Regions from separate parts of the Paenibacillus sp. FSL L8-0644 genome, predicted to be linked through region 2. Evidence: predicted binding sites of a transcription regulator. Region 2 holds the regulator's gene; the other holds the start of a gene.

Region 1 (16,301 bases), 170 kb from region 2:
ATTATCCGCGTGAGCCGCCACTATTTACAGGAGGGCTATGCCGAGGCGCTGTCCAGACGTGTTGAGTTCATGGATGAGCAGGGCCGGCAGGTTTCTTTGCCAGACAGCACCTGTCTGATCGTGATTGAGAAGCCGAATAATAGGGTTGGAGTTGCTGAATGATTTTTAAATTGAACAAGAGAATGCCTTCTGATTTGTGCCAAGCACGATTAGAAGGCATTTTTTAGAAAGCTATGCATTCAAATATGACCGTGCAGCGCATACCGAAGCCAAAGGACCATTCATTCGGCAGGTGGTTGAGCGAGCGAAGCTTGAAAGATATAGGTAGGGACAGATGAATTCTTAGTACGCATGAACAAAGTGGGGGAATGATGAAGAATATGATGCTTGATGCACAGCTAACGCCGAATGGTTTAAAAGACAGAATGCTACTACTGTCAGCGCTGGACATTATATTGTCTCCAGAAGATTGGTTACGCACGTATCGTATGCAGTCTGAAAGGTCTGGTGATGTGTGCCTGGGTGAGGTAAACAATGGCGCTGGAGATACGATTCATATGCTATGGACGGGTGAAGGTGTGCTGCTGAAGGGGTTTGACCATGAATCCCCTGTAAGTCCTCATGCGAGAGACGAATATGAAGTCTGGCCGGGCATATATGACGGTGTGCCTGATGATATGATGGAGCTTTTGGAAAATGAAGCACTGGAGAAAGAGGACGTTACCTTTTGTATGTGGAGGGAAGCGGGAGATAAGGAGTGGCGTATGGGCAACGCGAACTTTCCTGAGGGATATGACGATGGCTCATCCTTTTTGCTGGGGAAAATTATAGTTACACCGGAGGAATATCAGGATTGGGCTGAGAGTTACTATGAGTTGCCGATTTCTCTAGGGGTGGTAAGCCAGATTTTCAACGGCGTTCCGATCACTTCACAGATGATCTCTGCGCTTCATCCACAGCGTAACGTTACGGAAGCGATAAAGGAGCTAAAGCAGCTTGGCGTTCAAGTGCATGAAAGCTAAGAATACAGATTTGTTTTTCTTGACAAGTTTTGTATATAATACAGGAGAAATGCTGGGTTAACCACCTCGAATTAAAGGAGCTGTGTTGAAGATGTCCAAACGTTTGATTCCTTACATCACGATGGATGGAAATGCAAAAGAAGCAATCGAATTTTATAAAGAGGCATTGGATGCTCAACTGCTTTTTATTCAAACCTTTGGGGAAATGCCGGAAAACCCCGATTTTCCCATTCCCGCAGAGGTCAAGGAACGTGTGGGACATGCTACCCTTAAAGTGGGTGAGACAGAGCTCATGTTTTCTGATACCTTTCCCGGGTCACCGTTTAGCCGCGGGAATCAGGTGAGCATCTGTATTACAACCGATAGTGTGGAGCAAGCTCAAAAAATGTTTAATGCTCTACAGCAGGGAGGACAGGTGGGAATGCCTTTGCAGGAAACCCATTTTAGTCCAGCTTATGGGAATGTAACAGACAAGTTTGGTGTCACTTTTCAAATGTTCACTGAGGCTCGGTCTTAAGAAATGTAAAACGGCTCGATTCCGCTACTTTAGCGATCTGGCCGTTTTTTTTCGTGTATGCCCTCGTGCTCAATTCAATAATTATTTTAATATTGTTGAAATAGAAACAAAAATATACTATATTGTATTGTTAATGCACCAACTGGTGGGAGGACAGGCCATGAACAAAGAAGAACAGGTCATAGTGGGTTTCAGGGACTTATTTAACAAGATGGTTTGGCTTAATAAAGATAAGATGGAAGACAGCCTTAAGGGTTATAAGCCTTCTGAAGTACATTGCATCGAATACATTGAAAGAAATGCAGATTCCAACGTGACAAAACTTGCGGAGTCCCTTTATATGACTACCGGTGCCATAAGTAAAATAACTAAGAAGCTTATAAAAAAAGGCATTATCGAAAGCTACCAGAAGCTGGATAACAAGAAAGAAGTCTATTTTAGGCTTACTGAGGAAGGGAAAGTAATCTATAACATCCATGAGGAACTGCACAAAGAGTTTCAAGAGCGGGATAAAGCCGTATTTGAGCAGGTAACCGAAGAACAATTTAACAGTATGATTAGCTTCTTGGAAAAGTATAGTAGGCATTTGGATGCAGAAATAAAAAAACAGGGTATAGATATTAAGACGGAATAAATTTGAATAATGAAAATCAAACCATAGGCAGCCGGGCTCTATTGAGAACGGGCTGCATTTTTTTGTTATTATTTTGTTGCCGAGGAAGCAAAATTGTGATACGATATTTTTGCTTCCGAGGAAGTGAAAATTAACCTTTAAGGGGAGAAATGAAGTGTTCAAATGTAGATCACACAATGAACAGAACACAGAACAAACCGTAGATAAACACGCTTTAATATTCGGCCTTATCTCTGTATTTCTTTGCGGAATAGGCTTCAGTATCATAATACCTGTCGTCCCATTCTTAGTGCAGCCTTATACAAGCAGTCCGGGAGAACAAGCTATAGTTGTTACGCTGCTGACCTCTGTTTATGCATTCTGCGTGTTTTTTGCGGCTCCCGTACTTGGAGCTTTGAGCGACAAATATGGCCGTCGTCCATTGCTCTTAGTATGCCTTTTGGGTTCCGCAATTGGGTACTTGGTTTTTGGCATAGGAGGAGCTCTATGGGTACTATTTGCTGGGCGCATCATAGAAGGGTTAACAGGCGGGAGCATAAGCACGATCTTCGCCTATTTTGCAGACATCATTCCTCCAGAAGAGAGAACCAAATACTTTGGATGGGTGAGTGCGGTTGTAGGTGTAGGCACTGTCATTGGGCCAACTCTAGGCGGATTACTTGCCAAGTTTGGTTATTCTGTACCCATGTATTTTGGAGCAATCATAACTTTATTGAACGTTGTTTATGGATTCTTTTTTATGCCTGAGAGCCTTGACAAGAAACATAGACTGAAAGAGATTACCTTTGTAAGACTGAATCCATTTACACAGCTTGCAAATCTGCTTTCCATGAAAAACTTAAATAGGTTACTTGTCTCTGCGTTCTTACTTTGGATACCCAACGGATCTTTACAGGCCGTTTTTTCACAATTTACAATGGATACTTTCAGTTGGAGGCCTGCACTAATCGGACTTATGTTTTCAATTATGGGTTTCCAAGACATCATTTCACAAGGTTTCATCATGCCCAAGCTTTTGATAAAACTTAATGATAAACAGATAGCCATTCTTGGAATGGTTTCGGAGATTATAGGTTACAGTCTTATTGCGCTATCTACTTTGTTCTCATTCTATCCTCTTTTTATCGCTGGAATGTTTATATTTGGTTTTGGTGATTCGATCTTTGGACCTTCATTCAACGGGATGCTCTCCAAGTCTGTCGATTCTAGTGAACAAGGAAGGATTCAAGGAGGTAGTCAATCTATTCAGGCTTTAGCAAGAATGATTGGGCCTATTATTGGGGGTCAAATCTATGTATCACTGGGTCATGCCGCACCCGCTTTTATGGGTATAATCCTTATAACAGCGGCAATACCAGTTTTATATAAGCGAACGCATGTAAATGAGGATTTTGCAAAATCCTGAAATATGTAAACTATCTACTTTCTTTAGGCAATAGGGTTTCAGAACTCAGGGACAAGTTCTGAAACCCTATTTGTTTACAGTTTTACGTAATTGTACTTATACGCCAAAATTAAAATCATCATCTGTCAGCGGCTCTACATTCATCGCCCGCACATAGCCGTTTCCTTTTTTAGAAAAGAAATCATGCTGCTTAGTATGGGTGCTGATGCCGTTGAATACAATGGGATTAACTTCTTCTTCTTCAAACAGTGGATCAAAGCCCAAGTTCATCATGGCCTTGTTGGCATTATAGCGCAAAAAGACTTTCACATCGTCTACGAGTCCAATAGGGGTGTAAATTTGCTCGGTGTATTGTTCCTCGTTATTATGCAAGTAGCGCAGCAAGCCTACCAGCGTCTGGTAAAGATCACGTTGTTCTTCCTCGTCCAATTCTGCATAAATCTCCTGTGCCAGTACACCTACGTACACACCGTGAATACTTTCGTCCCGTAAGATCAAATCGATAATTTCTCCACTACATGTCAGCTTGCCCTGGCCCGCCAGATAAAGAGGATAGAAGAAGCCGCTATAAAACAAATAGCTTTCTAACAGCACCGACGCAGCCATCGCGAGATAGAGGTCTTTCGGTGTGTGGATATTCATATAATATTGACGAATGGTTTCTGCTTTGGTTTGGAGATGTGGATTTTCTTCCACCCAGCGGAATACACCGTCAATTTCTTCCGTGGAAGCTAGCGTTGTAAAGATGCTACTGTACGACTTGGCATGGATTTGTTCCATCATCGCCATAAAGCTTAGTACGGCTTTGCGTTGCAGTCCGTCCACATGCTCCATAATTTGCGGCATACCTACACCGCCTTGAATGGTATCCAGCAGTGTTAATCCGCCCAACACCTTCATGTAGGCTTCTTTTTCGATATCACTGAGGGTTACCCAGGACATTTTATCGTCAGACAACGGGATTTCATCATCCGTCCAAAATTGCATGATGTTCTGGTTCCAGAACATCAGTGTAAAATCATCGTCCGAGCGATTCCAGTTTACGGCTTGTATACCTGTCATTGTTAGCATTCTCCCTTCAGCTTGCGAGATTCCCTAGAAACACACATTGAAATAGTGCAGGCGAATCATCGTATGCTTGACATACGGAAGCTGTATCCGCGAGGGTCTTGTCCAGCCCCGTAAAGGTCTGAACCACACGCTGGATACAGCTTCTAATGCAAAGCATCCATATCTATTTAAAATCTAATTTTTATACTACAGCTTGTTACCATTTATGCTTAGATGGAGCAGGTGAGGCACTCTTCCACAGACAGCTTTTTAGTGCGTGTGTAGTATAACGATTTAAGTCCTTTGTGTGCGGCGTACAGATAGCAACGTGCTAACTGACGCGTAGTCACGTCACTGTTCACATGAAGCACGGTCGAAATTCCTTGGTCCACATGCGGCTGGATTTCTGCAATCAGATCCAGCACTTTGAATTGGTCCATTTGATAAGCAGATTTATAGAAGAACACGTTATCCTTTTGCAAATAAGGCATTGGATAGTAGGTCGTCGAATTGGCATAGGTACGGGTTTCAATCTGCTCAACAATCGGCATAACACTGGATGTTGCATTTTGAATGTACGAAATGCTGGCAGTCGGCGCAATTGCCATACGATAGGCGTGGTACAGGCCATTTTTCATCACATCTGCTTTTAATTTGTCCCAGTCCGCTGTAGTCGGAACATAGATGCCCTTGAATAACTCTTGCACACGTGCAGTTGTTGGACGATAATCTGTGTTCAGGTATCGGTCAAAATATACGCCTGTCGCATAATCCGATTCCTCAAATCCATAAAAGCTTTGTCCAGCCGCTTTCGCGATTTCCATACTCTTTTCGATGGAATGATAGTTCATCGTCATGAAGAAGGTACGGACAAAGTCTTTTGCTTCATTGCTTTCATACGCAATTTTGTTCTTGGCAAAGTAGCCGTGCAGATTCATGACACCCAAACCGACGGAATGCATTTCACGGTTCGCTTTCGCGACACCTGGTGCATTAGCTACTTGGGTCATATCGCTGACCGAAGTAAGAGCAATCATACCCTCGTGAACGGATTCGCGGATTTTGCCATGCTCCATCACATTTACAATGTTCAGAGAAGCCAGATTACAGCTCACGTCCCGGCGGATAGTATCCTGTTGTCCGTAATCTGTAATTTCGGAAGTTTCCTGCAACTGGAAGATTTCCGTGCATAAGTTCGACATCTTGACTTGACCCACGTTTTTAAGAGCATGTGCCTGGTTCGCGTTACTTTTGTTCATGATATATGGATAACCAGACTCCAACTGAATCATGGCAATTTTCGTCAGCATGTCACGTGCGCTCATCGCTATTTTTTTCTTCACCCGATCGTCGGCGAGCAGCGTGTCGTACATTTCATCCAAATCCATGTCGTCCAGATGTGTTCCATAGGCTTTGAACACACTGTAAGGAGCAAATACATGCAGCGGTTCGTTATCTTGAGCCAGCTTGTAAAAGCGATTTGGCACCAGTAATCCAATCGAAAGTGTCTTGAGACGTACTCTTTCGTCAGCATTGATTTTTTTGCTATCCAGGAACTCCAGCACGTCCCATCCGAAAATGTTGTAATAGGCTGCCCCAGAGCCTTTGCGTTGCCCCATTTGATCTGCGTAGGAGAAGCCGTCTTCCATCAGCTTCAGCACAGGCATAATGCCTTTTGCTGCGCCTTCTACGCCTTTAATCGCTTCGCCGCGTGCCCGCAGCTTCGACAGGTTAACGGCAACACCGCCCCCGATTTTGGACAACTGCATGCAGGTGTTCAGCACATAGTTGATCGAGTTCAGGGAGTCGTCCATTTCGAGCAGGAAGCAGGATACCAATTCCCCACGGCGGCTTTTGCCTGCATTCAGGAACGTTGGTGTCGCTGGCTGGAGACGTTGCTCCATCATCGAGCGAGACAACAGGCGTGCCGTATCGGCGTTACCGCGTCCTAAATGCAGCGCGACAGCAGCAACCCGGTCAGGGTAATGTTCCAGATAGACTTTACGGTCGTTACTCTTCATTGCATAGTCGGTATAAAACTTGGATGCTGCCATATAGGAAGGAAATTTAAAATTATAGCTATGAGTGATATGGAAAATATCATTAATTTCGTCAGCCGTGTAGCTGTTATAGAAATTTTCGTAATAATCATTCTCAATCATATACAGCACTTGAGCGGCTGTGTCAGCAAACTTCAAACTCCGTTCCTGAACTTCCTTCATAAACTCTGCTACAGCCTCTTGGTCTTTTTCCAATTGGAAAAAGCCGTCTGTATCGCGTTTCATCAACATGTTGTTCAATTCAATATGCCGCAACTCGGCTCACCTCCTGTTTAAAACGCTCTACATCTCCGAACGTTCCAGATAATTCAAATTTACTAATCACGGGGACATTATAATGATCGGCAATCAAATCCGCACTTTTGGCAAATTTCTCACCCCAGTTACGGTTGCCGCTTGCAGCTACACCAACAAGGTTTTGAGCATTCTTTTTCAAAAAGGAAGATACCCTCTCAGGTATCTGCCCAAACCCAGTTGTATATGTAATAAGTACGTAAGGTTCTTCTATAGTCATTTGCTCCTCGATCTGAACCGCTGGAAGCTTGAGCTTGTTTATAAATCTTTTTACATTGCCGGTCTTGGAATCATATGCAATCAGCATGGTATGCAACCTCCTTAAACATTTAACGAAAAAAGAAAACGGCATTGCCTGGGATCTATTATAGATGGAATCCCTTGCTGGCTGCGCCATTTAAGATTTTTGACTCTATATTTACATGTATTTTCATACCTGTATCTTCAAGATATCGGGCATAAATACGTTTTTTACACTATATTTAGAGTACATTCTCTATTTTATATCTATATATAGTTTTGTCAATCGGTCTAGAGGGGATCAGAGGACCCAGATCGGGTAGAAGTCCAAGCGGGGTGCGGAAAAGAGCGAAAGAACTTTTTTTTCGTAAGTATGTTAAAAAAGTATTGGAGTTTTTGAGGGTGAAGATGTACGATTTGTCAATGGGCAATTGAATGGAAAATTTACATTTTACTGTAGAAAGGATGAAGTGAATGGGAAGTGATTCTATGGAAGTTCAATCGTTTAATACGATCTTTTTTATCGTATTTGGACTCATTGCTTTTGTAATGATTATGGGAATTGTCAAAACGATCGGAGCGGGCCTGTCCAATCAAGCAGCCGAACGGGTACAACGTTCATGTAAGGTTGTGGATAAACGGACGAGAGTGCGTGGGGGATCAGGCGATTTTTCAGCTTCGACCTATTATTATATCACCTTTGAGTTTGACGGGGGTGAGCGTAAGGAGCTGGAGGTGAAGGATAGGGACTTTGGTATGATTGTGATCGGGGATCGTGGGGAGCTTCATTATAAAGGTACACGTTTTCTGGAGTTTGTGAGAGTAATGGAAGCATAAAGGTGCTTAAACAAATACATAATCGGAGGGAAGATTACGATGCCGCATATCATTGGAAAACGAGTTGTATTGAGAGAATACCGTCAAGAGGATATACCAGATATCCGAAAATGGGTCAATGACCCGGAAATCACACGTGGTTTAAGCGACGTGTTTATCTATCCGCATTCACAGGTGAATAGTGAATCTTTTGTACAGATGATGATTGACGGCAACCCCGAGATCAAAGGTTTTGTCATTGCGCATAAAGACACCCTGGATTATATCGGACAACTGGACTTATTTAAAATCAACTGGGTGAATCGGCATGCCACCCTTGGAATTGTGATCGGGCGTGACGGTGATCTGGGCAAAGGTTATGGACGGGAAGCGATCCGGCTGTTACAAAAATTTGCATTTCATACGCTGAACCTACATCGACTGGAGCTGGAGGTCTATGCGTTCAATGAACGTGCACACCGTTGCTATTTGGCCAGCGGCTTCAAGGAGGAAGGGCGGCTGCGGGAAAAGCTATTCAGGGAAGGGCGATACTATGACATTATTCAGATGGGGATTTTGCGAAGTGAATATGAGGCTGCACAGCAATCGACGGAATCCTGAGAGTGCAACCTCATAAGCTATATTACTCCGTCAGCTTTCTTCAATTTTTTATGAGTGAAATCACGGGGACTACGCTCATCCTTTTTTTATTAGCTAAAGGACTTTCTTTGCAGAGTGCGAACTTCTTACTGGTTGTATTCTTTGTAAGTATTTTTCTGTTTGAGATACCTACTGGGGCTATTGCAGACAAGTATGGAAGAAAAATCTCTGTTATTTTGGGACTTTGTTGTTTTCTAGCCTATAGTGTATTGTTCGTTTCGACAGATCATATCGGGGTGCTTGTGTTTGCGCAAGTCTTTGGAGGTCTGGCTATATGTTTACAATCAGGTTCGTTGGAATCATGGGTTGTGGAAAATAGTGATAAGCCCATGGAAGTTCTTTTTACAATCTCTAACAGTATACAGTACATTTCAGGATTTATTTGTGGTCTGTTGGGGGCCTTTCTCGCAACTTTTAACTATTCACTTCCATGGGCGGTTAGCATTTTATCTATTATTGTATGCATTTTTCTATGCTTCTTTTATATGGATGAGGAGAATGTGGCTCATCGAAAGACGTCCACTACCCGCATTAAAACGATTATCGGAGAAAGTGTCCGTATCGGTTTTGAAAATAAGTCTATCTGGATTGTGTTTATGATTGGCTTATTTATCAGCTTTTCAAACTCGGCTGGAAATACATTTCAACAGCCACGTCTGGTGGGCCTTTCCGAACAAGGGATTTGGATTATGGGGTTTATCAAGGCAGGGTATTCACTATGTATGACTTTGGGAAGCTACCTGGTTCGAAAGCTAGGCGCACGATACAGTGATGTACATATACTCATGTATGCTTGCGGCATGATTGGAGTATGGCTCATTTTTGCCGGTGCGTTCAACACATTTTATCCTGTACTGCTTACCTTTTTGATCTATGAAATGGGGCGCGGCATGTACCCGGTTGCCAAACAAATTTTTCTGAACAAAAGAATCTCTAATGAGTATCGTTCTACACTACTATCTCTGGATTCTGCGATTTCACAATTAGGCATGTGCATAGGTTTAATCGTGACAGGGATCATCAGTCGTAATTTTACGGATTTGTCTTCCGATCAAACACCTATTCAAATATCTTGGGTAATGTGTGGGGGGATTGCGTTGATTCCTATCATCTTATTGTTTTACGTCAATCGTGTATCAGGGAAAAGTAATTCTTGGAAAGAAAAAGAAACCAAACAGAATATGTAATAATAGTTAATGTAGAAGGGCTGAACAGCATGGTCTGTCAGCCCTGTAATATTTCATTAAAAAGGCAAACCCTATTTTTCGCCGTACCACAGTTTCAGCCGATTTTGAATTAGGCCAGTGTAGATTTCTTCAGCCTTTGGCACACCCGCCTGATCCAGCTCTTGGAGCATGCGGTCATACACAGCGTCGAACTGATCTGGCTTGGCGAGTACGGCCTCAGGAATGCGTTTGCGTACAATGTCCTGCGACTTTTGATAAATAACATTGTAATTCGTATTGGTCGGAACAGGCATGTTGTAGGCAGCACCCCACTCTTTTACCGGAAAATCCTTTTCGTTCGGGAACAGGTCTTTCCACGTCTGTGCTTTGTATGCCTGAAGGGACTCTTTTTCGGCTTGACTATAATTTTCGGTAATCATTTCCGGATAATTGGTTGTGTAATAGTTGCCAGAAGGGTCCTTCACGCTATCGCCGTAATGTGGCCCCCATATCCAGTACAAACCGATTCCCGACTCTCTGCTAAAAGAAGCGTTATCGGTGTTTTTACGTTGTTGCACATCCGCCGGAATGACTCGTTTGCCGTTCTCTACGTTGTAATGCTGGCCCTCAATTCCCCAATTGCGTAAAATTTGTCCTTCGTCGGAAGCCAGAAAATCCAGAAACTTGATAGCTCGCACCGGATTTTCGCATGAGGTTGTAATTCCGATCCCGGATGCAGTATCGAAGCCGATGGGCTGAAGGGAATGGTCCTCGTATTTCTCATTTAAAGTGACTGGAAAATGGGCGTAAGTGAATTCATCCTTACCTGCTGCCTTGAGCGCATTTTCGGCATCTTGATAGTTCCATTCCTGATCAATGAGTCCGATGACACGGCCTGCGGCGATTTTGGACTTGTACTGATCACTTTTTTGCACAAAAGTATCCTTATCCAACAGTCCTTCATTGTACATATGGTTCAACCAACGGAAATATTCACGTTCTTCTGGGCGCTTGTAGTGAAGAATGGCTTTGTGTGTTTTAGGATCAATATAATATTCGCCATCGTCGGGTCCACCTGTAGCAGTAACAGCCGGGTTTGTCACTGTAATTTGAATTTTCCAGTCCTCGGCATCGAGTGATAGGGGGATGGTAGGCTGGCCATTGGTGGTAGGATATTTGGCGACATAATCTTTAAGTGCTTTTTCAAAATCTTGAACGGTGCGGATTTTAGGGTATCCGAGCTTCTTAAGTGCCTGGTGCTGGATTTCGAAGCCAGCTTGTGCATCAAACGCGATGTGATCCACACCCAAATTGGTCGGGATCGTGTAAATGGCTGGATCTTCACTACTATATTTAATACGATTAAAATAGTCTCCATACACTTTCTTAATGTTAGGGCCGTATTTATCAATGAGATCTGTTAAGTCAATGAGTGCTCCGGCATCGACCAACTTGCCAATGTCTGATTTGGGGTACACGAGATCTGGATACTCTCCGCTCGCTGCCATTAAAGCAAACTTTTCCTCGCCTCGGCCATTGACAGCATGTTCGGCATTTAGCGTAACACCCGTTTTCTTGATAATTTCCTGCCCGACAGCATCCTTCATGTTGTTCCAGTTAGAGCTGGAATCACCGCCAAAGAAAGTAAATGTAATGGGACTGGTGTCATTAGGATCTTCCTTTTCTGCCTTACCGCCTGTTCCATTCGCGCAGCCCGTTGTAACGAGCAGCAGCAAAGACAGGAGTAGAATGGAGCTCTGTCGTACCGACCTGTTCATGAACATTTGCAAATCCCCCTTAATAAGTATGATTTACACAATGTAAGTGCTTTCAATAGTGAATTGTAGGAAATAAAGAACCTCTCGTCAAGTTATTTATAATTGCTTGTTATGCAGTTTGTTTTTTTATTAAGCAAACATATTTTGGTGGAGGGTGTGGATTTGTACAAATCTATCATTTGATGATCTAAAACAAAGTATGCTACGATGGTACCAGTTTATAGATACACCCGTGTATTAGAAAGGTTAAGATAGAAAAAGACTCCGAATAGGGTTGGGTGAGAAGATGCGTGGAAAAGTAACGTTGCAAGAAATTGCGGATGCGGCGGGCGTTTCAAAGTTCGCTGTTTCGCGTGCACTATCAGGCAAACCCGGTGTAAGTGAAGAGACAAGGGCGGTTCTGGTCAAGCTTGCCGCCCAGATGGGCTATTTTCGCAGTCACCCCAAAATGACAGGGGTAGAGCCTCGGGACACAGATACCAGAGAATGGTCAGGTACCGTGCTAGTGTTATTTCCGAATATTAGGTATCAGAACAGGGAGTCTAGATACTGGGGGCCAGTATTTGAAGGGATTTCTGAGCGTCTGAACCGTAAGGGTATGGATATGATCACGTTAACGGAGCCCTCGACTGAAGATATGTTTTCTTTACTGAACCCGGAGGCGATTAAAGGAATTATCACAGTGGGGACGATTTCAACTTCATTGTTGCTGAACATTTATCGGATGGGTATTCCGGTCGTCATGGTAGATCATTGGGATTCTGCATTTTTAAGTGATACGGTATTTACAGATAATCGCACATGCATGAGTGAATTAATGAAGGACTTGCTATGCAGGGGCTACACCCGCTTTCAGTTTGTGGGTCATATTGATGACGCTCACAGTTTCTACGAACGCTGGGAAGCATGTCGTTCCACACTGGAAATGAGCGGAGTAGAATTGCGACAAAATAAAGCCCTTCTTCACGGAGGAGCGCAGGCGCTTGCTGAGGAAATGGACAAGTTGTCTGAGGACAAACTGCCTGAGGTTTTTGTGTGTGCTAATGATGTGACTGCTGCGCAGGTCGTGGATGTGCTGAAAGAAAAGGGGATTGACGTTCCGAGGCGTTGCGGAGTGACCGGGTTTGACGATACGAATGAACAAATGCCAATTTATGCCACGGTGAGAGTGGATAAGGAATTGCTGGGAATGCGTGCAGTGGACCAATTGTTGTGGCGCATAACGAACCCGAACTCGCCTGTCGAGAAAAAGTTGCTACATGCTGAGCTATTCATACGGGAAGTTCATGCACCCCGGATCAGTCGGGAAAATGATGACCGTGAGCGTCCCATCAGCACAATCACATATAGTTAATGTCCAGATACGTGTGTGACACCATACATCGTGAAGACAAAGGAGGTCGCTTTTAGCCTGTTTGGGGCAGAGGGCGACTTTTATTTTGTATTTTGTCACTTGTTCCAAAAAAACAATTGACTACTTTGTTAGCTTAATGTTATTTTTGTTATGTTACTGACGAATCCAGATGTTCCCAATCATGCTTATAGGGAGGCTTGTGACGATGGTTAATGTGATAGGGTTGGATGGCTGGAGGTTTAGAGAAGCACAAAGTGATGAGTGGCTCAGCGCGAAAGTGCCGGGTTGTGTGCATACCGATCTTTTACGACATGGCAAAATTCCTGATCCGTTTATGGGTATGAACGAGATGGAGGTACAGTGGATTGATAAGCAGGATTGGATATATGAAGCCCATTTTGAGATAAATGCAGATCAGCTTCAATGTCAATGTGTAGAGTTGGTGTTGGAAGGTCTGGACACATACGCGGATGTAAAAGTGAATGATCAATCTGTCTTGTCAGCCAATAATATGTTTCGAGTATGGAGACGGGATGTGAAGGCATTGGTTCAGCAAGGGGAAAATCGGCTAGAAATCAGTTTTCGTTCTCCGATTGCTGAAGATGTACCCAAGCTGGAAAGCTTAGGTTATGGACTCCCTGCACCCAATGATCAGTCCGAAATAGGTGGTTTGTCCGATAAAAAGGTAAGCGTTTTCGCACGTAAAGCTCCTTACCACTATGGTTGGGATTGGGGACCGAGGCTGGTGACGAGCGGTATCTGGAGAGAGGTTCGGATCGAGGCTTGGTCCGGTCTGATCGTGAGAGACTTGTTTATTCGACAGGACGAAGTGAGTTCGGCAGGGGCTAAACTCATGGCAGTGGTAGAGATCGAAAATGCAGATGAGATTAGAGATGCCGAGTTGCGTATTTCTGCTGACGGCAAAGTGTGGTCCAAGCCAGTTCGGCTGCTGAAGGGGAAGCAGACAGTGGAGCTGGAGCTGGAGATGAAGAAGCCGAAGCTGTGGTGGTGCCGTGGACTGGGGGAGCCGCATCTATATACGTTTGTGGCCGAATTAGTGGAACAAGAACAAGGAGCTGTAATCGCGGAAAAATCAGTAAAAACGGGACTGCGTTCCATCCGTCTTGTACGGGAACGGGATGCAGCAGGAGAGAGCTTTTATTTTGAGCTGAACGGAATTCCGGTGTTTGCAAAAGGGGCTAACCATATTCCGAATGACAGCTTTGTCACTGAAGTTACGATGGAACGATATCGGTATGAAATTGCCAGCGCAGCCGCCTCGAATATGAATATGTTGCGAGTGTGGGGTGGCGGTATATATGAACAAGACGTATTTTATGAGCTTTGTGATGAATACGGTTTGCTCGTATGGCAAGATTTTATGTTCGCTTGCAGTATGTACCCAGGCGATGAAGATTTTATAGACAATGTGGCACAGGAAGCCGAGGACAATATCAAGCGGCTGCGTAATCATCCCTGTATTTCCTTATGGTGCGGCAACAATGAGATCGATTCTGCGTGGGCGCATTATGAAGAGAATGGAGGCTGGGGCTGGAAAAAGAACTACACACCTGAGCAACGGGAACGCCTGTGGGATGATTATGAAATGCTCTTTCATCGGATTCTACCGGAGGCGGTATGCACCTGGTCAGCGCAGACAGCATATTGGCCCTCCTCCCCGCTAATTGACCTGACGAGGGATCGGAACCAGCATGCCCATCGGTCTTCAACTGCAGGCGATGTTCATTATTGGGGTGTATGGCACGCGTCTGAGCCGTTTGAGAATTATCATGTACATGTGGGCCGTTTTATGAGTGAATATGGTTTTCAGTCTTTTCCTGAATACAAGTCCGTTCGTACTTATGCGGAAGAGAAGGATTTGGAACTGGAATCTGCGGTGATGCTGGCACATCAGAAGAACGGTGCGGGCAATCGTCTGATTAAAGAATATATGGAGCGGTACATGCGAGAACCAAAGGATTTTACGGGTTTTCTTCCCATGAGCCAAATTTTACAGGCAGAAGCAATGAAAGCAGCTATAGAGGCGCATCGTCGTCACAAGCCTTATTGCATGGGAACATTATACTGGCAAATGAATGATTGCTGGCCCGTTGCCTCCTGGTCGAGTATGGACTATTTTGGTCGTTGGAAGGCGCTCCAATATACGGCTAAGCGTAGCTTTGCCGATGTGTTGTTGAGTGCAACAGATACAGAACAGGGGAATAAGGCACTACATCTGGTCAACGATACACTAGAGCCGATATCAGGTACGCTGCGGCTGACGCTTTTGCATATCCGAAGCAGCCAGGCTGTTCGTGAAGAGAATGTTAAGGTAAAGCAACCAGCAGGTGGTGCAGGAATTGTACATATACTGCCTATCGACAAATGGCTGAGTGGCCTGAACCGTGCGGAGCATATGCTGGTCGCGCGTCTGACGCAGAATGGTGAACAGGTGATCTCCAGTGAAATTTATTTTGCAGACACGAAAGAGATGGATTTACCGCAGGCAAAAATTGAAGTGACAGAGATTCAGGGAAGCGAGGCTAGCAGATTCATGCTGTGTTCGGATGTACTTGCCCGACACGTGTGGCTATCGGCAGAGCAGGAAGGTATTTTCAGCGACAACCATCTGGATCTGGCTCCCGGTATTCCAAAAACAGTGGAATTTTTGGCTTTGCACAACGGTTCAGCGGCATTTGTGGCAGCTGCGCCGGGTACATTGGCAGTACATTCATTAGTCAATTGGATACAAGGTTAGACAACAGTAAAAGCTTATCCGTCTTTAAGTAGATGATGGATAGGCTTTTTTTTATAATATAAATTTATTTTTGTGATATGTGGAGCGATTTCATAATGTTCATATACATAACAAAAGAAGGCTTGGGAGCTGAGTGATAACAGATCATTTGTAAGAAATTTATCTATTCAGCATCTAACTGTTGGAATATAAAAAAACATATGGGCGGCCGAGAACTTGTAGAGGAAATCCGTCAGTTGGACTTTAGCAGGGTGGAGCTGAATTATAACATTACCCGGGAAATGCTAACGACGATTGAGCCTATGATTGAGCGGGGGAAAATCGGCATATCGAGTGTGTACAATACATTTCCTCATACACCAGATCCGAATTAGCACGAATTCCGTTCTGCTCGGGTTTGACGATGAGACCAAGCGACAACGTGCGATAGAACTGCTGGTGCAATCTGTGGAATATGCGCATCAGTACGGAGCAAAAGCGGGAATTGTGCATCCCGGACGACAGATGGCGAATGGACAGAGCGCAGCAACGGAATTTATAATGCCGT
Region 2 (16,301 bases):
GGAAAAAAAGTTTGTAAGAAAACAAAGAAGTGGAGGTTGTAAAATGTTTTTTATTCACATTATTGGATCACTGGCGATGGGTTTTTATTTATTGCTCCCCTTCGTGGTGGGCAAAATCGACAAATTGGCTCCTAGCGTGCAGGAAGGAACGATATCGGCTGTTCAGCTATTGAACCGTTTGGCTCAATTTGCGCTGATCTTAGTGCTTGTTAGCGGTATCTATATGATTTTTCCCTGGGGTTCTTATTCGGTAGCATGGATTGTTGTCGTTTTGCTGTTGTTTCTCGCTATTTCTGGTATTGCGGGAGCCATGGGTAAGCCGTTACGGCTGTCGCTGGAAGCGATTCGTAGCCAACAGCCTATTACGCAATATGCTGGCAAAATGCGAATGTTCAGTACGCTGCTTGCCGTCTTCCTGATTTTAATTACGTTTTTAATGGTATACAGCGATATTATTTAATTATGCATTTAGTGAGAGTCTATAATCGAATGATGACAAATGCTAAATTGAAAAACGGTCTGTGCTGAATAAGCATAGGCCGTTTTTTTTTGCGCTCAAATCACTACATTGTTCTTTTTTCGTTTAACGAATAACTTTGTGTGGTAATTCAGGAGTAGAGTGGATGCAAATGTTGCATCCTAAAAAATATCTGATTTTGAAGGGAGAATGTACAATGTCTAAAAGTAATCAACCTCAGCAAACTTTGCCCCCACAGCATCAGGACCAGCAACCGGGGATTGAGTCCAAAATGTCGCCTGCACCCCAATTTGAAAAACCAACTTACAAAGCCGCTGGCAAGCTAACAGGTAAAGTTGCACTTATTACTGGTGGGGACAGTGGAATTGGTCGGGCTGTAGCTGTCACGTATGCCAAAGAAGGTGCGGACGTAGCCATCATCTACTTGAATGAGCATAAGGATGCGGAAGAAACAAAACGTCAGGTGGAACAGGAGGGACGCAAATGCGTGTTGATTCCTGGCGATATCGGAGATGATCAATTTGCCAAAAAAGCGGTTCAACAGACAGTTAACGAACTGGGCAAGCTCGACATCGTTGTGAACAATGCGGCAGAGCAACATCCACAACAAAAGCTGGAGGATATCACCAAAGAACAGTTGGAGCGCACGTTCCGAACGAATATTTTCGGTATGTTCTTCTTGACGCAAGCAGCATTGCCGCATTTGAAAAAAGGGAGCACGATCGTCAACACAACATCGATTACCGCGTATGCTGGGAACAAGACACTCATTGATTATTCATCGACCAAAGGGGCAATCACATCCTTTACACGTTCCCTTTCACTCAATTTGGCAGATCAAGGCATTCGGGTGAACGCTGTAGCACCAGGGCCGATCTGGACACCGTTAATCCCGTCTACATTTGATGCCAAGACGGTCAGCGAGTTTGGAGGAGCGCAGCCAATGAAGCGTCCGGGTCAGCCGGAAGAATTGGCGCCAGCCTATGTGTACCTTGCTTCAGATGATTCTTCATATGTAAGCGGACAGGTTATTCATATCAATGGCGGTGAAGTTATAAACGGATAAAAGGACAAGGGAAAGGTTAGGGCTGTGTTATGCCCTAGCCTTTTTTCTTTTCACAGTGGAACATAATGAAGGTAGCCTGTAGAATGAGACTTAACTTACATAAAGGATGGGCATATTTTATGAAATCGTTTCGTTTCAGGCTTACCCTGATCATGCTGATTTTGATTGGCGTATCTGTCCTTGCTGCTGGAATCACGATGGGACAAATTTTTAAAAATTCGAATATGAAGGTGCTAGAGGAGAACATGGGACGGGAGATCGACCTGCTTCGAGCTACATTCCCTTTTGTTAATGCAGATGCCCTGTCCAGCACGAATTATGTCTCTTATTATTCTCAAAAGGCGAAGGAAATTGCTCGTCTTACGGAATCGCGGGTGACCTTCATTCGCAAGGACGGGACGGTGGTTGGAGATTCGTTAAGCGATCCGCGAAAGATGGAAAACCACGCATCTCGTGAAGAAATTCAGCAAGCTTCAACAGAGAAGATTGGACGCACGATTCGTTACAGCGAAACCTTGCAGCGGAACATGCTATACGTTGCAGAGCCTGTTGTATCGGATAAGGGTTTTGACGGATATATCCGTTTGTCCATGAGTCTGAAAGCGGTGGAGGAGGGAGTGCAGCGCGGCTGGACGGCCATCGGGATTGGTCTAGTGTTGCTGTTTATTGCTGCTGGACTGGTGAGCTATCGTATTGCTCGCAGTCTCACCTCGCCCATTGAACATATTACTGGGGTAGCCAACCGTATATCAGGACTGGATTATGACGCAAGAGTTGGTGTGCAGCGCCGGGACGAGGTAGGGCAACTGGGTGAAGCCATTAATCGTATGGCTGATAGTCTCCAAAACCAAATGAAAACGATACGTGACAATGAGGATCTGCTCCAGAGTGTCATGAGTAATATGACAGGCGGAATTCTAATGATTGATGCAAATGAGTGTATTGCGCTTGTAAACCGTGAGTCTGAGCGAATGCTTGGTGTCGTGGGTAAACGGGTGACAGACAAGCCGTATCATGAGCTGAAGAAGCATTATGAGCTCACAAAGCTAATTGAGGGCAGTATACAAAGCCGAGAAAGGCTGCATGGTGAGGTTCATTTGTACAATCCCGAGGAGAGACTCGTGTTGCTGGACGGTGTTCCGATGTATGAGGATGAGGGCGGATACCGGGGGATGCTGTTCCTTTTACAGGATATTACGGCTATTCGACGGTTGGAAAATATGCGGAGCGAATTTGTGGCTAACGTTTCTCATGAGCTAAAAACGCCGATTGCCGCAGTCAAGGGTTTTGCCGAGACCTTGCTCGGTGGCGGGGTTAAAGATGAGGAGACGGCCCGTTCATTTTTGCAAATTATATATGATGAAAGCGAACGATTGAATCGGTTGATCGGTGATATTCTGGAGCTGTCCAAAATCGAGTCCAAGCGTTCCCCTCTGGAATGCTCGCCGGTGCACGTTTCGTCGTTCATAGAATCATTGCTGGAAAAACTGAACAATGTAGCTGCCAAAAAAAGAATTTCACTACACATGGATATCCCGGATGAGCTGTTTATGGAGGCAGATGAAGATAAGCTTCAGCAGATTTTTCTGAACCTTTTGTCTAATGGCATCAACTATACACTTGATGGTGGCAAGGTAAAGATTAAGGTTCTAACGATACAGCGGGAGAATGACACCGAAAAGGTCGTATTTACAGTCAGTGATACAGGTATTGGAATTCCGAAGAAGGACCTGCCACGTATCTTTGAGCGCTTTTACAGGGTGGATAAAGGACGCTCGCGTAACTCTGGCGGAACGGGGCTGGGATTGTCGATCGTCAAACACTTGGTCGATTTGCATCATGGCACCCTTTCGGTGGAAAGTGAGCTTGGATTGGGTACCACATTTACAGTTGAATTACCGCTATTGCAACAGGAAGAATGAACTAGACCATTTTTTACATTCTGTTAACAATGCCGTGATAAAATAAACGGGTGTCGCATGAGTATGGAAAAAGTTTCAGGATTTTGACCAATGCGCCTTTAACAGGTAAACAGGAGATGAAGTTATTTATGGGACAACGCTTACTGGTTATTGAGGATGAACCAACGCTTGCCAGATTGCTATCCTACAATTTGATACAAGAAGGCTTCGAAGTGGATACGGAGGATCATGGCAGTGCCGGGTTTGAGAAAGCCTCCAGAGAGTCCTACGATTTGATCCTGCTGGATTTGATGCTGCCGGGAATGAACGGACTGGACATTCTGAGCAGACTTCGCCATCAGGGGCTGACGACGCCTATTATTATCTTAACGGCCAAAAACGGTGAAGCCGAGGTTGTCCAAGGGCTGAAGTCGGGTGCGGATGATTACATCACGAAGCCTTTTGGCGTTTCTGAGCTGTTGGCCCGCGTGACGGCTGTGCTGCGAAGAACTTCCGGTGGGGATGAAGGAGTGTTGTCTGATCAGAAAGATAGCTCCAAAATTCAATTGGGGGAGCTGGAGATTTACCCTGAAAAATATGAAGTCATTCTTGGAGGTCAGTCCATCAGCCTTAGACCCAAGGAATTTGAGGTGCTTCTTTATTTGTCCCGCAAGCCGGGTGTGGTATTAACCCGAGATGATCTGATGAATGCTGTTTGGGGTTTTGACTACATTGGCGGGCAACGGACCGTGGATGTACACGTCAGTTCCTTACGTAAAAAGCTGGAGCTGGATCCCGACTCGGTTCATATTGATTCGATCCGTGGAGTGGGGTACAAGCTGGTTGTAAATAAAAAAAGAAGCGCTTCTCATTTATTATAAATGAGGAGCGTTTTTCTTTATTCAGGGCAGTGTCCGGGGACCTTTGTGTCCATTTTGTGATTTTACATTTCATTAACAAAACTAGACGCTAGAATCAACAAATGACCGATATGATGTTCCCGTCACTCCAAGTAGTTAAAAAAGGGGACTTCAGAACGATGATAACGGAACCAAAGACCCAGCCGAGCTCCACTGCCGTGATTGAACGTGAAGCATACAAGTCGATTACTACCTATGTGCCATGCCGGGAGGTTCCGATCATTGGTACGGACATGTCTTGTAAAGAACTGTTAGCCCTTATGAAAACACAGGAAGATATTCCTTGTGTCATTGTTGTGGATAAAAATGATCTTCCATTGGGCATTATTATGAGAGATGCGTACAATCGCCATTTTACGGGCAGATTTGCTGCGGCGTTGTTCTATGACAAGCCTGCGGCCCTATTTGCCGACCCCGATACATTAATTGTGGATCTGAAAAGCCAGGCATCGGACATTGTGGAACTGGCGATGCTGCGCGAAGATCAGCGTTTTTACGACTGTGTGTTGATTAAGGAAGGAACACGGTTACTCGGTGTACTCACGATTCGTGATATCCTGTCCGTCGTGCAGCGAATGCAAAGAGAAGCGGACGAAGAGCGGGGAGATGTGATTCGGCATAGCTATGACGGAGTCCAGCGTATTCAGCTGACTGTGCTGGATGCAGCTAAAGAGGCCGATGACAGTGTGCGGCTAACCCGCTCAATGAGTGAATTATCCCGTCGTGGCAAAGTAGAACTGGAGGATGTTTTGCTCTCCTATCGTGCGGTTACGGAGCAAATGAAACGCCAGCATGAGCAAATGACGGCGTTGACGCAATCGCTGAATGACATTGCGGGCATGGCTTCATCCATTCGTGCACTGGCAGATCACAGTGGATTGCTGGCGATCAACGCGTCCATTGAAGCGGCACATGCTGGCGAACATGGACGAGGCTTCCAGATTGTGTCTCAGGAGGTGCGGAATATGTCACTCCAGACGAAAGCTTTTTCCACACAGATTACAGGCTTACTCACCCATATCGAGCAAATGCTGCGTGACACCGCTGAACTGACGGATACGAGTATGCAGCAGATTCATACAGGCTCTCAATATATATCTGCCGGAACACAAACTTTTGCCAAACTACTGCAGGCTGTCGATGAAATTGAAGCTAAAAACAGTGAAATGTCCCGTTCCGCAGAGGAAGCAGCTTTGAATGCAGCCGAAATTGCGCAGGAGCTTGAGCTCATGCTAAGTTCTTGATCATTTTACATAACGTTAACAAATCCACCACACTAAATTTACACACAGCTTATATAATCTTCATATTGTGCAAATCAGGTGCAATGCTTGAGGATCATAACTGCAACACGAAGGAGATCATAAATCCATGAATGATTCCGTAATCCGGATTGATAAGCTGAATTTATATTATGAGAAATTTCACGCGCTGAAACATATAAACCTCGATATTCCTGAAAAAACGGTAACTGCCTTTATCGGCCCGTCCGGCTGCGGCAAATCGACCCTGCTGCGTACGCTAAACCGGATGAATGACATGATACCGGGAACACGTATTGAAGGCACCGTGAGTATCGCAGGTCAGGATATATACGGCGATACTATGGAAGTAGAAACTCTGCGGAAGCAGGTGGGAATGGTTTTTCAACAGCCTAACCCGTTTCCCAAATCGATTTATGATAACGTGGCTTACGGCCCGCGTCTGCATGGAGTTCGGCAAAAGGACAAGTTGGACGAATTGGTCGAGCAAAGCCTGCGGCAGGCGGCACTCTGGGAAGAGGTCAAGGACTTTTTGAAGCGTTCAGCTCTGAGCTTGTCCGGTGGACAACAGCAGCGGTTGTGCATTGCCCGGGCGCTTGCTGTACAACCAGATATTTTGCTTATGGACGAGGCGACATCTGCGCTGGATCCGATCTCCACGATGAAAATTGAAGAACTGGTTCAGGAATTGCGAGACACGTATACCATTGTCATGGTGACGCATAACATGCATCAGGCAGCGCGTGTGTCTGGTAGAACTGCGTTCTTTTTGAATGGTGTTGTGGTGGAAGCGGCGGACACACAGACGATGTTTTCCACGCCGCAAGATTCACGTACGGAAGATTATATTTCAGGGCGATTTGGCTAAAGCCTACCAGATGAATATGCCAGAAGGGGTGACTTCGAAATGATACGTAGAAAAGGTTTTGATGAAGGGTTAGACGAACTGAGAGCCGTACTGCGCGAAATGGGTGCACACGTTTCGAAGGCGCTCGATCAGGCCATTGAATGTTTGCAGACCAAAAATACAGAATTGGCTCAGCAGGTGGTCAAAAATGATGCATCCCTCAATACGCTGGAAGAGAATATTCTCGATATGGGTTCCAAGCTCATTATTACCCAGCAGCCGGTAGCGAAGGATTTGCGCCGAATCATTGTTGCATTTAAAATTTCCAGTGATCTGGAACGAATGGGCGATTTGGCACTTGATATTGCCAAGGTGACCCTTCGTCTGGAAGGGCAGCAGATCATTAAGCCGCTGGTGGATATTCCGCACATGGCTTCCATTGTTAAAGAAATGATAGATGATGCGATCAAATCCTATTTGGATGAAAATACAGATCTGGCCTACAAAATGGCCAAAGAGGATGATCGTGTGGATTCCATGTATAGCCACATGATCAGCGATCTGTACGCCTTTATGGTAGAAAAGCCGGCAGAGGCTTCACAAGCCATGCTGCAACTGCTTGTAGGACGATACATTGAACGAATTGGTGACCATGCTACGAATATCGGTGAAAGCACTGTATATCTCGTGACAGGGGAGAGACCAGATTTGAACCAGTAGAGCTTTCAGGTATATAGCGGTTGTTTCTGACCCAGACTTGTCTTTGAGCAAAAGGCAAATTTGGTTAGGAAGCAGCCGTTTTTTTCTGAAAAAGGAGTCTTGTATGTTAAGATAGGAAGAGGAATGCGTAAAACGTAAGAACGTTACGAATGCATTGATGAACTTGCGAGGTGCTAAATGGATAAACTCATGCTTATAGATGGTAACAGTATCATTTACCGGGCGTTTTTTGCTATGCCACCGTTAACGAATTCGAGCGGACAGCAGACGAACGCGGTGTACGGATTTACGACGATGTTATTGCGGCTCTTGGAGGAGCACAAACCAACACATATGCTGGTTGCCTTCGATGCCGGTAAAATAACGTTTCGCCATAAGGGATACGAGGATTACAAAGGTGGACGGGAGAAAACCCCGCCAGAGCTGTCCCAGCAATTTCCGTTGCTGAAAGAGCTATTGACCGCTTTCGGCATTGCCCAGTTTGAATTGGATGGCTATGAGGCGGACGATATTATAGGCACCCTGTCCAAGACAGCGGACGAAGCCGGCTTCAATGTGCTGGTCGTGACCGGGGACAAGGATATGCTTCAATTGGCTTCAGACCATGTCACAGTCGGCTTGACTCGCAAAGGGGTTACTGAGGTGGAGACGTATGGACCTGAGCAAATTCAGGAACGATATGGGCTGAAGCCGCTGCAAATTATTGACCTTAAGGGCCTGATGGGCGATACGTCGGATAATATTCCTGGTATTCCCGGCGTAGGTGAAAAAACAGCGCTCAAGCTGCTGCATCAATACGGTTCAGTCGAAGAAGTGCTGGCGCACACGAATGAGCTGAAGGGCAAAATGAAAGAACGCGTTGAGACACATGCTGACGATGCGCGAATGAGCAAAGATTTGGCGACCATTTATCGGGATGTAACGTTGGACAAGCAGCTGGAAGATGTGGCCTTCGGCGGGCTGCAAGCAGAAACAGCCGGGCCAGCTCTGGCGAAGCTGGAGTTCAAGTCCTTGCTGGAACGTTTATCTTTTTCAGGTGAGGTTGGCAGTACTGGGGTAGACGTAGAGGAAGCCGCGGCTGACGTAACAGTGCTGGATGAGCAGCGGATTAGCGAATTGGTAGAAGTGTTGGATCATGTGGATGTGCTGCATGTTGAGACGCATGGCGATAATCCGCATCATGCTGACATCGTAGGTCTGATATTTGCCGCAACGGGACAGCAGTTTTTTATGACACTGGATGTACTGCAAAGCGATACAGCTACACCTATTCGCGAATGGCTTGCTGACCCTGAACGCAAAAAACGCGGTCATGATCTGCATCGTACGGATTTGGCTTTACACTGGCATGGAATTGAGTTTGCAGGTGCCGAGTTTGATGTGCAATTGGCAGGGTACTTGCTGGACCCAACTGATGCAAACCAGACATTGAGCGGATTGGCAGCCAAATATGGCTTGTCTTCGATCCGTCCTGACGAAGAAGTGTTCGGCAAAGGAGCTAAATATAAAGTTCCTGACGTGGACGTGCTGTCTGATCATGTGGCGCGTAAGGCAGCGGTGATTGAAGCTTTGGTGCCTGTGCAGCAGGCTGAGCTGGAGAAAACGGAAATGCACAAGCTGTTTCATGAGCTGGAGATGCCGTTGTCCCGCATTTTGGCGGATATGGAGAAGCAGGGCATTTTGGTGAACGTAGAAGAACTGCGTGCTTTGGGTAAAGAATTTGAAGCCCAGATCGCAACGTTGGTGAACGAGATCTACAGCATTGCCGGAGTAGAGTTCAATCTGAATTCGCCTAAGCAGTTGGGTGAGATTTTGTTTGATAAACTGGGTTTACCTGTCATTAAAAAGACGAAAACGGGGTACTCGACCGATGCGGAGGTACTGGAAAAGCTGGCCCCCTATCATGATATTGTACAAAACATTTTGCAGTACCGTACCATTGCCAAACTCCAATCGACGTATGTTGAAGGTTTGCTTAAAGAAATTTCGGAGAAAACGGGTAAGGTGCATACGTATTTCCGGCAGACGGTTGCAGCAACTGGACGCTTGAGTAGTCAATTTCCGAATTTGCAAAACATTCCGATTCGTCTTGAAGAAGGTCGCAAAATCCGCAAAGTATTTGTTCCGTCCGAACCGGGCTGGTCTATTTTGGCGGCAGACTACTCACAGATCGAGCTGCGGGTGCTGGCTGATATTTCGGATGATGAACGTTTGAAGGAAGCCTTTGTCCACGATATGGACATTCACACCAAGACCGCATCCGATGTGTTCGGTGTAGCAGCGGAAGATGTGGACTCCAATATGCGGCGTTCTGCGAAGGCAGTCAACTTTGGGATTGTCTACGGGATCAGTGATTATGGTCTGTCACAAAATTTGAATATTACGCGGAAGGAAGCGGCTCGCTTTATCGACCAGTATTTTGATGTGTTCCAAGGCGTTCGCCGTTACATGGATGATATTGTAAAGGATGCGAAGCGGGACGGCTACGTAAAAACGCTGTTGGAACGTAGACGCTATTTGCCGGAGATTAACGCCAGCAATTTCAACCTGCGTTCATTCGCCGAGCGTACAGCGATGAATACGCCGATTCAAGGCACCGCAGCCGATATTATCAAGTTGGCGATGGTACAGATGGATAAAGCGCTACGTGAACGTAATCTTCGTAGCAGAATGCTGCTCCAAGTACATGATGAGCTTGTATTCGAGGTTCCGCCTGAGGAAATGGAAACGATGAAAGAGCTTGTCCCTGCTACCATGGAAGCTGCATTAAAGCTGGCTGTGCCGCTCAAAGCCGAAGTAAGCTATGGCAGCAATTGGTATGAGGCCAAATAAGATATTTCAATGAGTAGATAGTCCCAATTTGACGCTGCTTCCGTTATAATATAGGGTGAGGTGAAGACATCATGCCGGAATTACCGGAAGTAGAAACCATTAAACGAACGCTAAACGAGCTTATCGTTGATAAACATATAGATCATGTCACTGTGAATCTGCCGCGGATCATTCAACGGCCCGATGATATCCACGCTTTTGCCATGGAATTGGCTGATCACCGGATTACAGGGGTGGAGAGACGCGGAAAGTTTCTGCGGATTTTGCTGGACGGGCTGGTGCTGGTCTCCCATCTTCGAATGGAAGGGCGATATGGATTATATTCACAACATGATCCTGTGGAAAAGCATACCCATGTCATCTTTCATTTTAAAGATGGTACGGAGCTGCGTTATCAGGATGTGCGCCAGTTTGGCACGATGCACTTATTTCCAGCAGGACAGGATTTGCTGGAAAAGCCGCTGAACAAACTTGGCCTGGAACCGATGGACGAGGCCTTTACACCAGAAATGCTGCGTGCCGCTGTTGGAACTCGTTCGACTTCGATCAAGGCAGCGCTGTTAAACCAGTCATATGTGGTGGGCATCGGGAATATCTATGTAGATGAATCGTTGTTTAAGGCGGGGATTCATCCAGCACAGCCAGCCAAAAGCCTAACGGATAGCCAATTTCATGTCTTGCATGAGGCGATTGTCTCCACGCTAGGTGCGTCCATTCAGGTTGGAGGCTCGTCCATTAAATCGTTCGTGAATGGACAGGGCAAAGCGGGCGACTTCCAGCATCAATTGCAAATCTATGGACGTAACGCGAAGCCTTGCATCAACTGTGGTACATTGATCGAAAAATCTGTTGTAGCCGGACGGGGCACACATCATTGTCCGGTCTGCCAGCCTCTGCGCTAAACAGGCGCAGTCACCCCAAGCCCATCCCTCTCATATATTGTTCCAAGTACCAATACTGCGGAGGATTTCGGTTGTTATAAGACCCTGCCTTCGCAATGGGAGGGAATTGGAGTGGCTAATCATTGGGGAGCCCTGCTGTTACTGGCATTTGCGCTAAGTTTGGACAGTTTCGGAGTCGGTGTTACATATGGTCTGCGCAAAATGAAAATTCCACTGTTGTCGATTGCTATCATCTCCGTATGTTCAGGTTTGGTGATCGGCATATCCATGCAATTGGGCGCATTACTATCTCGTGTCCTGTCTCCTGTATATACGACCGTTTTCGGTGCTGTCATCCTGATCTGTATTGGCTGTTACTCTTTGATTCAAGCTCTGCACCGCAAAGAGGATTTGCCAGAGGATTCAGTGGAGCCCTCTCGGGGTCTGCTTCTTACAAAACAGACTGATCCAGCGAGCAGATCTGTTCTTGGGGAGAAGGAGGGTATGGAGAATGCTGATACCGAGTCTTTCCCCAGCTCAAGAAAAGATCTGTCGGCAGAAGCTTCTGTGGAGCAGCAGGAACGAACAGTATTTTCTCTGGAGTTTCGCAAATGGGGGCTTGTTATTCGGATTCTTCGAAGCCCGTCTGCTGCGGATATGGACCGTTCCGGCAGTATATCTGCTACCGAAGCGGTTTGGCTGGGTATTGCATTATCGGTCGATGCGTTCGGAGCGGGACTCGGGGCAGCTATGCTTGGTTTTCAGCCACTGTCTACTGCGCTGGCTATTACGTTATTCAGTGGAACATTTTTGATTGCAGGGATGAAGGCAGGTTTCTTTCTATCAGCATTTCGATTTATGAAGGCGCTGGGTGTATTGCCGGCATTATTACTGATTATGATGGGCATATTGAAGCTGTTATGAGGTGAAAGAGCATGAATATCGGATTAACCGGAGGTATTGCTACCGGAAAAAGCACCGTGTCGGCTCTTTTGGTCGCCAAAGGTGCGCTGCTGATCGACGCAGATGCCATTGCCCGGGAAGTGATGCTTCCGGGGCATCCGGTGTTGGCGGCGGTCATACAGCATTTTGGACAAGCTATAGTGAACAGTGACGGAACTCTGCATCGCAAAAAGCTGGGAGAGATTGTATTCGGAGACCCTGCCCAGCGGCAGGCACTTAACGAGATTACACATCCTGCTATTCGTGAGGAAATGCGTATGCGCATGGAAGCATTCGAACGGGAACAGCCGAACAAGCTTGTTTTGGCAGATATTCCGTTACTGTACGAGTCGGGGCTTGAGAGCTTGTACGAGGAAATTATGGTTGTGTACGTACCACGTGATATTCAGCTCCAGCGTCTGGTGCTCAGAGACGGTCTGACGGAGGAGCAAGCTGGACTTCGGCTGTCCGCACAAATGGATATTGAGCAAAAGAAAAGCTTGGCCGATATCGTTATTGATAATAGCGGAACACAGACTGAGACGAAGCGACAAATTGATCAATTTTGGCAGCGGAAGGGACTTGCATGAATATTTTGCGAAAGAAAAGAGTCCTGCTCATTTTGTTTGTCGGGTTTGTCCTGATTCTATTCCTTAATTCAAATTGGATGTCCTGGTTCTATCCAATTCAATATAAGGATGAGATTCGGCAGTATTCACAGACGTATGAAGTAGACCCATTTTTGGTGGCGTCTATTATCCGTGTAGAAACCAATTTTAAAACCAGCAAGCAGTCACATAAGGGGGCGCTAGGGCTGATGCAGATTATGCCGAATACGGCAAATTGGATTATGGACAGCGCCCAGATTCAAAAGGTTCCGCTGGACAGTGTCAAGCACGAGCCTGGCACCAATATTGAGCTGGGAACCTGGTATTTGCATAACCTATCCATAAAGTTTCAGGATAATCCTGTAGCAATCGTAGCTGCTTACAATGCAGGGCCGGGTAAAGTTCAAGAGTGGCTGGATAAGGGAGTGTGGGATGGAAAAGAAGAGTCCATCAAGCAAATCCCTTTTGGTGAAACACGACATTATGTACAGCGGGTCATTTATTACTACAGGCAATACACGAAAATTTATAATGATTTTTAAATCCAAGTTAATGACATGATGAGCTTTTCGCTTTAAAATGAAAAAAGCGTTGGACAGGCTGTTTTTACCAGCCCATCCAGACACTTTTTCTTGTTATTTTTGCATTATTACCGCGATTATTGGTATTGACCTGCCAATTGTTGTTCGGCGATCGTTACGAGGCGTTTTGTGATGTAGCCCCCGATCGAACCGTTCTCATAGGAAGTCATATTACCTTGGTATCCATCTTGAGGAATGCTGATACCCAACTCTTGAGCGATTTCAAATTTCATTTGCTCCAGAGCGCCGGAGGATCTGCTGACTACCAGATTGTTGGAGTTGCCATTGTTTCCTTGTGCCATTGTTGTTCACCTCCTCGCGATATGGTAAACATATTATGATCTGTTTTGACAAAATTATTACTAAAAGTCTTCGGGAATTTATTGGAAAAAGAAAGTGGTGAGATTATGAAATGTCCGTATTGTGCCTACAATGGCACGAAAGTGCTGGATTCGCGACCTGCGAATGATAACAAGTCCATCCGTCGCCGCCGTGAATGTGAGCAGTGTGCCAGGCGTTTTACCACCTTTGAAATGGTGGAGGAAACCCCTCTCATGGTCATCAAAAAAGACGGCAGCCGTGAAGAGTTTAGTCGTGATAAAATGCTGCGCGGTCTCATTCGAGCCTGCGAGAAGCGTCCAGTATCCGTCGAGCAACTGGATATGATCGTATCCCAGGTGGAGAACGCTATCCGCAACACAGCAGCCACAGAAGTGGATAGCCAGCAGATTGGTGAGCTGGTCATGGAACAGCTTTACCCAGTGGATGAAGTCGCCTACGTACGTTTTGCGTCCGTCTATCGTCAGTTTAAAGACATCAATATGTTTATGAAGGAACTGAAAACACTGTTATCTAAAGATACAGCCAGCGACTGATCGCTGACTGTATCTTTTCTGGGCCATGAAGGGAGAAAATTATATTTTTTTATAAAAGTATTGACACAGGGTTAAATATTTTATATGATATAGAAGTCGCTTGAAACGTTGATAAAACTTGCTTATGATGGGGCCTTAGCTCAGCTGGGAGAGCGCATCGCTGGCAGCGATGAGGTCAGGGGTTCGATCCCCCTAGGCTCCACCAAACTTTTATTATGGACTCTTAGCTCAGTTGGTAGAGCAGTTGACTCTTAATCAATTGGTCCAGGGTTCGAGTCCCTGAGAGTCCATCTTTTTAGAAAAAACGGCAGAGATGCCGTTTTTTTGTTGTTTATAGATCTATTCCCAGTCTAACCGAGAACAGTTATGAGTTGAATGAGCGCGTAACTGAATGCACAGAAAACAGATCCTAGCATATTCAAAAGAAGTATGAAAAAAACATCATTGTTTAACGCTCACTGACATAATTGGCAAGGATTTCGAGATACTCGTCATTCACCAATTTTCTTGGGGCGAATACGGCTGTTAAAAAAGTTAGAGATTTTGAACGCGCGATTTTTTCATCCATCATGGAGTGGTCGGCTTCAGGTAAATGAATCACGGACAGCAGTTCTGGAGGTATCTTCTGGCGATAGACTCGCTCGGTATCCTTTGCATCAACATTAATATCTTTTCCAGCCAGAACCAAGAGTACAGGAGAATGGAAGTGACCTAATTCTTCGGTGGAATCAGACAGAAAATTTTTGCGTATAAAGCTCCATCTTTCTTTGGAAATCATATCGTCAGGATCGGCTATGCTTAGATATTCTTCATAAGAAGCCTGTCTTTTCAGTAACTGTAGAATCTCTTGATCGTAGTTCAATGTCTTTTGAATTTCTTGCGGAGTAACTCCTTCTCGCTCCAGTTCTTTTCTGGTATTAAATTGTCCTTGGGAAATCCAGTTCACGGCAGGCGATACAAGGATGCTGAATGCAATATCATGCTCCTCTTTAACGATCTTCGGAATGACCCATCCTGCTTGACTGGCTCCCCATAGGCCGATTTTTTGCTTATCAATCATAGGTAAGCTTCTTGCCCAGTCTATTGCATATCGGATCTCCTGTGCGCGGTCCTCCATGCTTTGGGCGAGCCAGTTACCAGGAGCGCTGTTAATACCGGGCTTATTCAGTGACAAGGAGGCATAACCCTTGGAAGCGAACTTTTCCCACAGTGGTTTGTATCCATCATCATAGGTGTCATTAATAGGACCATCCCCATGGACAAAAACAACCAAACCAATCTTTCCCGAGTAGTTTTTAGGCAAAGTTAATGTACCTGTTAACAGCCCTTTAGGTGTCGTAATTTGTATTTTTTCTTCTGTCATCTTGTAGGAATTTTGATATAGAACAATGAGTACCGAGACAGCAGCCAGAGCTGCCGCAATACCAAAAGTAAGCTTGAGTGTTTTTTTCAATGATGCTCTCTCCTCGAATGCAGGTTCTCTTTCCAACTCATCAGATGCCATACAGGCTCCTTGAACCAAAAATGCCGTAACCCATTATATTTGGATTGTTTTACTTCAAACGCCAGTTGGTGATACAAACGGATAGCCCCTTGGTTCTTATGCGCTACGTGAAGCGTCAATGCATGAAAACCAGATTCAACCGAAAATTGCTGTGCGAAAGCTACAAGATGGCGTCCTATTCCCTGATTACGATGACTTGAACGAATCGCCAAATGATCAATGTAACACTCATTTGCAGCGGGGGTATACTCTAGCGCATGCATACCTGCCAAAAATGTAAATACATTGAAACAACCAAACTGTTTTAGGAGCGGAGTCAAAGAAATGGGGTTTGTTTCAGGAAGTGAAGAGTAGGAGGGTTTCCATTTAAGGGAAAGAACACCGATAACTTCTTCGTTTTCTTTGGCTACAAATTGTTTCATAGATGTAGAATAAGGATTTTGAACCCAAACCTGCATTAACAACTGCTGTGTAGCTTGATCCTCTAGTGTAACAAGAGATTGGAATTTTGCTTTAAACGATTCGACTAAAAGACTGCAAACAGCTTCATGGTCTTGTTTTTGGTATGCAACAATGTCAAAAGATTTTGCACTCATGTAACACCTCCAAGATTTATTCTACTTTGACTTGAATTTCATATTGTAGCTTGTTGTTGTCGAACATCGAAAGATAAGATTTTTCTACTAGAATGATCTTGCTTTGGCAGTTATATTGGTGATGAGCTACATATCGTTCCATTTGTTTGATCTCATAATCAATCTCAGGTTCTTCAATGACGGAAAGATGCTTATAAAGATAGTTGCCTTCTTCCAGAATATAGTCAGCCACATCCGCCGTTTCATAACACAGCTTCAACTGTCCAGCATCAGGCAAGTAATGCATGT

Evidence for each region. The regulator NrdR, encoded in region 2, represses ribonucleotide reductase genes. The targets are predictions, from matches to a motif close to AACACNATATATNGTGTT.
Region 1: the regulator NrdR is predicted to act here: its motif matches at 7,455-7,472, upstream of nrdI (class Ib ribonucleoside-diphosphate reductase assembly flavoprotein NrdI).

The regions. Positions count from the first base shown of each region.
Region 1 is NZ_JBBOYN010000001.1:2,097,798-2,114,098, forward strand. It holds gene NSS94_RS09625 (class I SAM-dependent methyltransferase) at 1-162, shown strand, start outside; gene NSS94_RS09630 (hypothetical protein) at 372-1,022, shown strand; gene NSS94_RS09635 (VOC family protein) at 1,114-1,539, shown strand; gene NSS94_RS09640 (MarR family transcriptional regulator) at 1,700-2,173, shown strand; gene NSS94_RS09645 (MFS transporter) at 2,328-3,578, shown strand; gene nrdF (class 1b ribonucleoside-diphosphate reductase subunit beta) at 3,675-4,640, opposite strand; gene nrdE (class 1b ribonucleoside-diphosphate reductase subunit alpha) at 4,859-6,943, opposite strand; gene nrdI (class Ib ribonucleoside-diphosphate reductase assembly flavoprotein NrdI) at 6,930-7,289, opposite strand; gene NSS94_RS09665 (DUF2500 domain-containing protein) at 7,697-8,059, shown strand; gene NSS94_RS09670 (GNAT family N-acetyltransferase) at 8,099-8,659, shown strand; gene NSS94_RS09675 (MFS transporter) at 8,662-9,885, shown strand; gene NSS94_RS09680 (ABC transporter substrate-binding protein) at 9,957-11,648, opposite strand; gene NSS94_RS09685 (LacI family DNA-binding transcriptional regulator) at 11,929-12,996, shown strand; gene NSS94_RS09690 (beta-mannosidase) at 13,202-15,754, shown strand; partial or broken gene NSS94_RS09695 (sugar phosphate isomerase/epimerase) at 15,955-16,252, shown strand.
Region 2 is NZ_JBBOYN010000001.1:1,930,400-1,946,700, forward strand. It holds gene NSS94_RS08800 (hypothetical protein) at 44-460, shown strand; gene NSS94_RS08805 (SDR family oxidoreductase) at 675-1,544, shown strand; gene pnpS (two-component system histidine kinase PnpS) at 1,664-3,466, shown strand; gene NSS94_RS08815 (response regulator transcription factor) at 3,595-4,326, shown strand; gene NSS94_RS08820 (methyl-accepting chemotaxis protein) at 4,485-5,609, shown strand; gene pstB (phosphate ABC transporter ATP-binding protein PstB) at 5,737-6,495, shown strand; gene phoU (phosphate signaling complex protein PhoU) at 6,535-7,194, shown strand; gene polA (DNA polymerase I) at 7,372-10,026, shown strand; gene mutM (DNA-formamidopyrimidine glycosylase) at 10,098-10,928, shown strand; gene NSS94_RS08845 (MntP/YtaF family protein) at 11,040-11,831, shown strand; gene coaE (dephospho-CoA kinase) at 11,843-12,439, shown strand; gene NSS94_RS08855 (lytic transglycosylase domain-containing protein) at 12,436-12,999, shown strand; gene NSS94_RS08860 (alpha/beta-type small acid-soluble spore protein) at 13,116-13,340, opposite strand; gene nrdR (transcriptional regulator NrdR) at 13,446-13,913, shown strand; tRNA gene NSS94_RS08870 (tRNA-Ala) at 14,043-14,118, shown strand; tRNA gene NSS94_RS08875 (tRNA-Lys) at 14,131-14,203, shown strand; gene NSS94_RS08880 (alpha/beta hydrolase family protein) at 14,362-15,366, opposite strand; gene NSS94_RS08885 (GNAT family N-acetyltransferase) at 15,363-16,013, opposite strand; gene NSS94_RS08890 (helix-turn-helix domain-containing protein) at 16,030-16,301, opposite strand, start outside.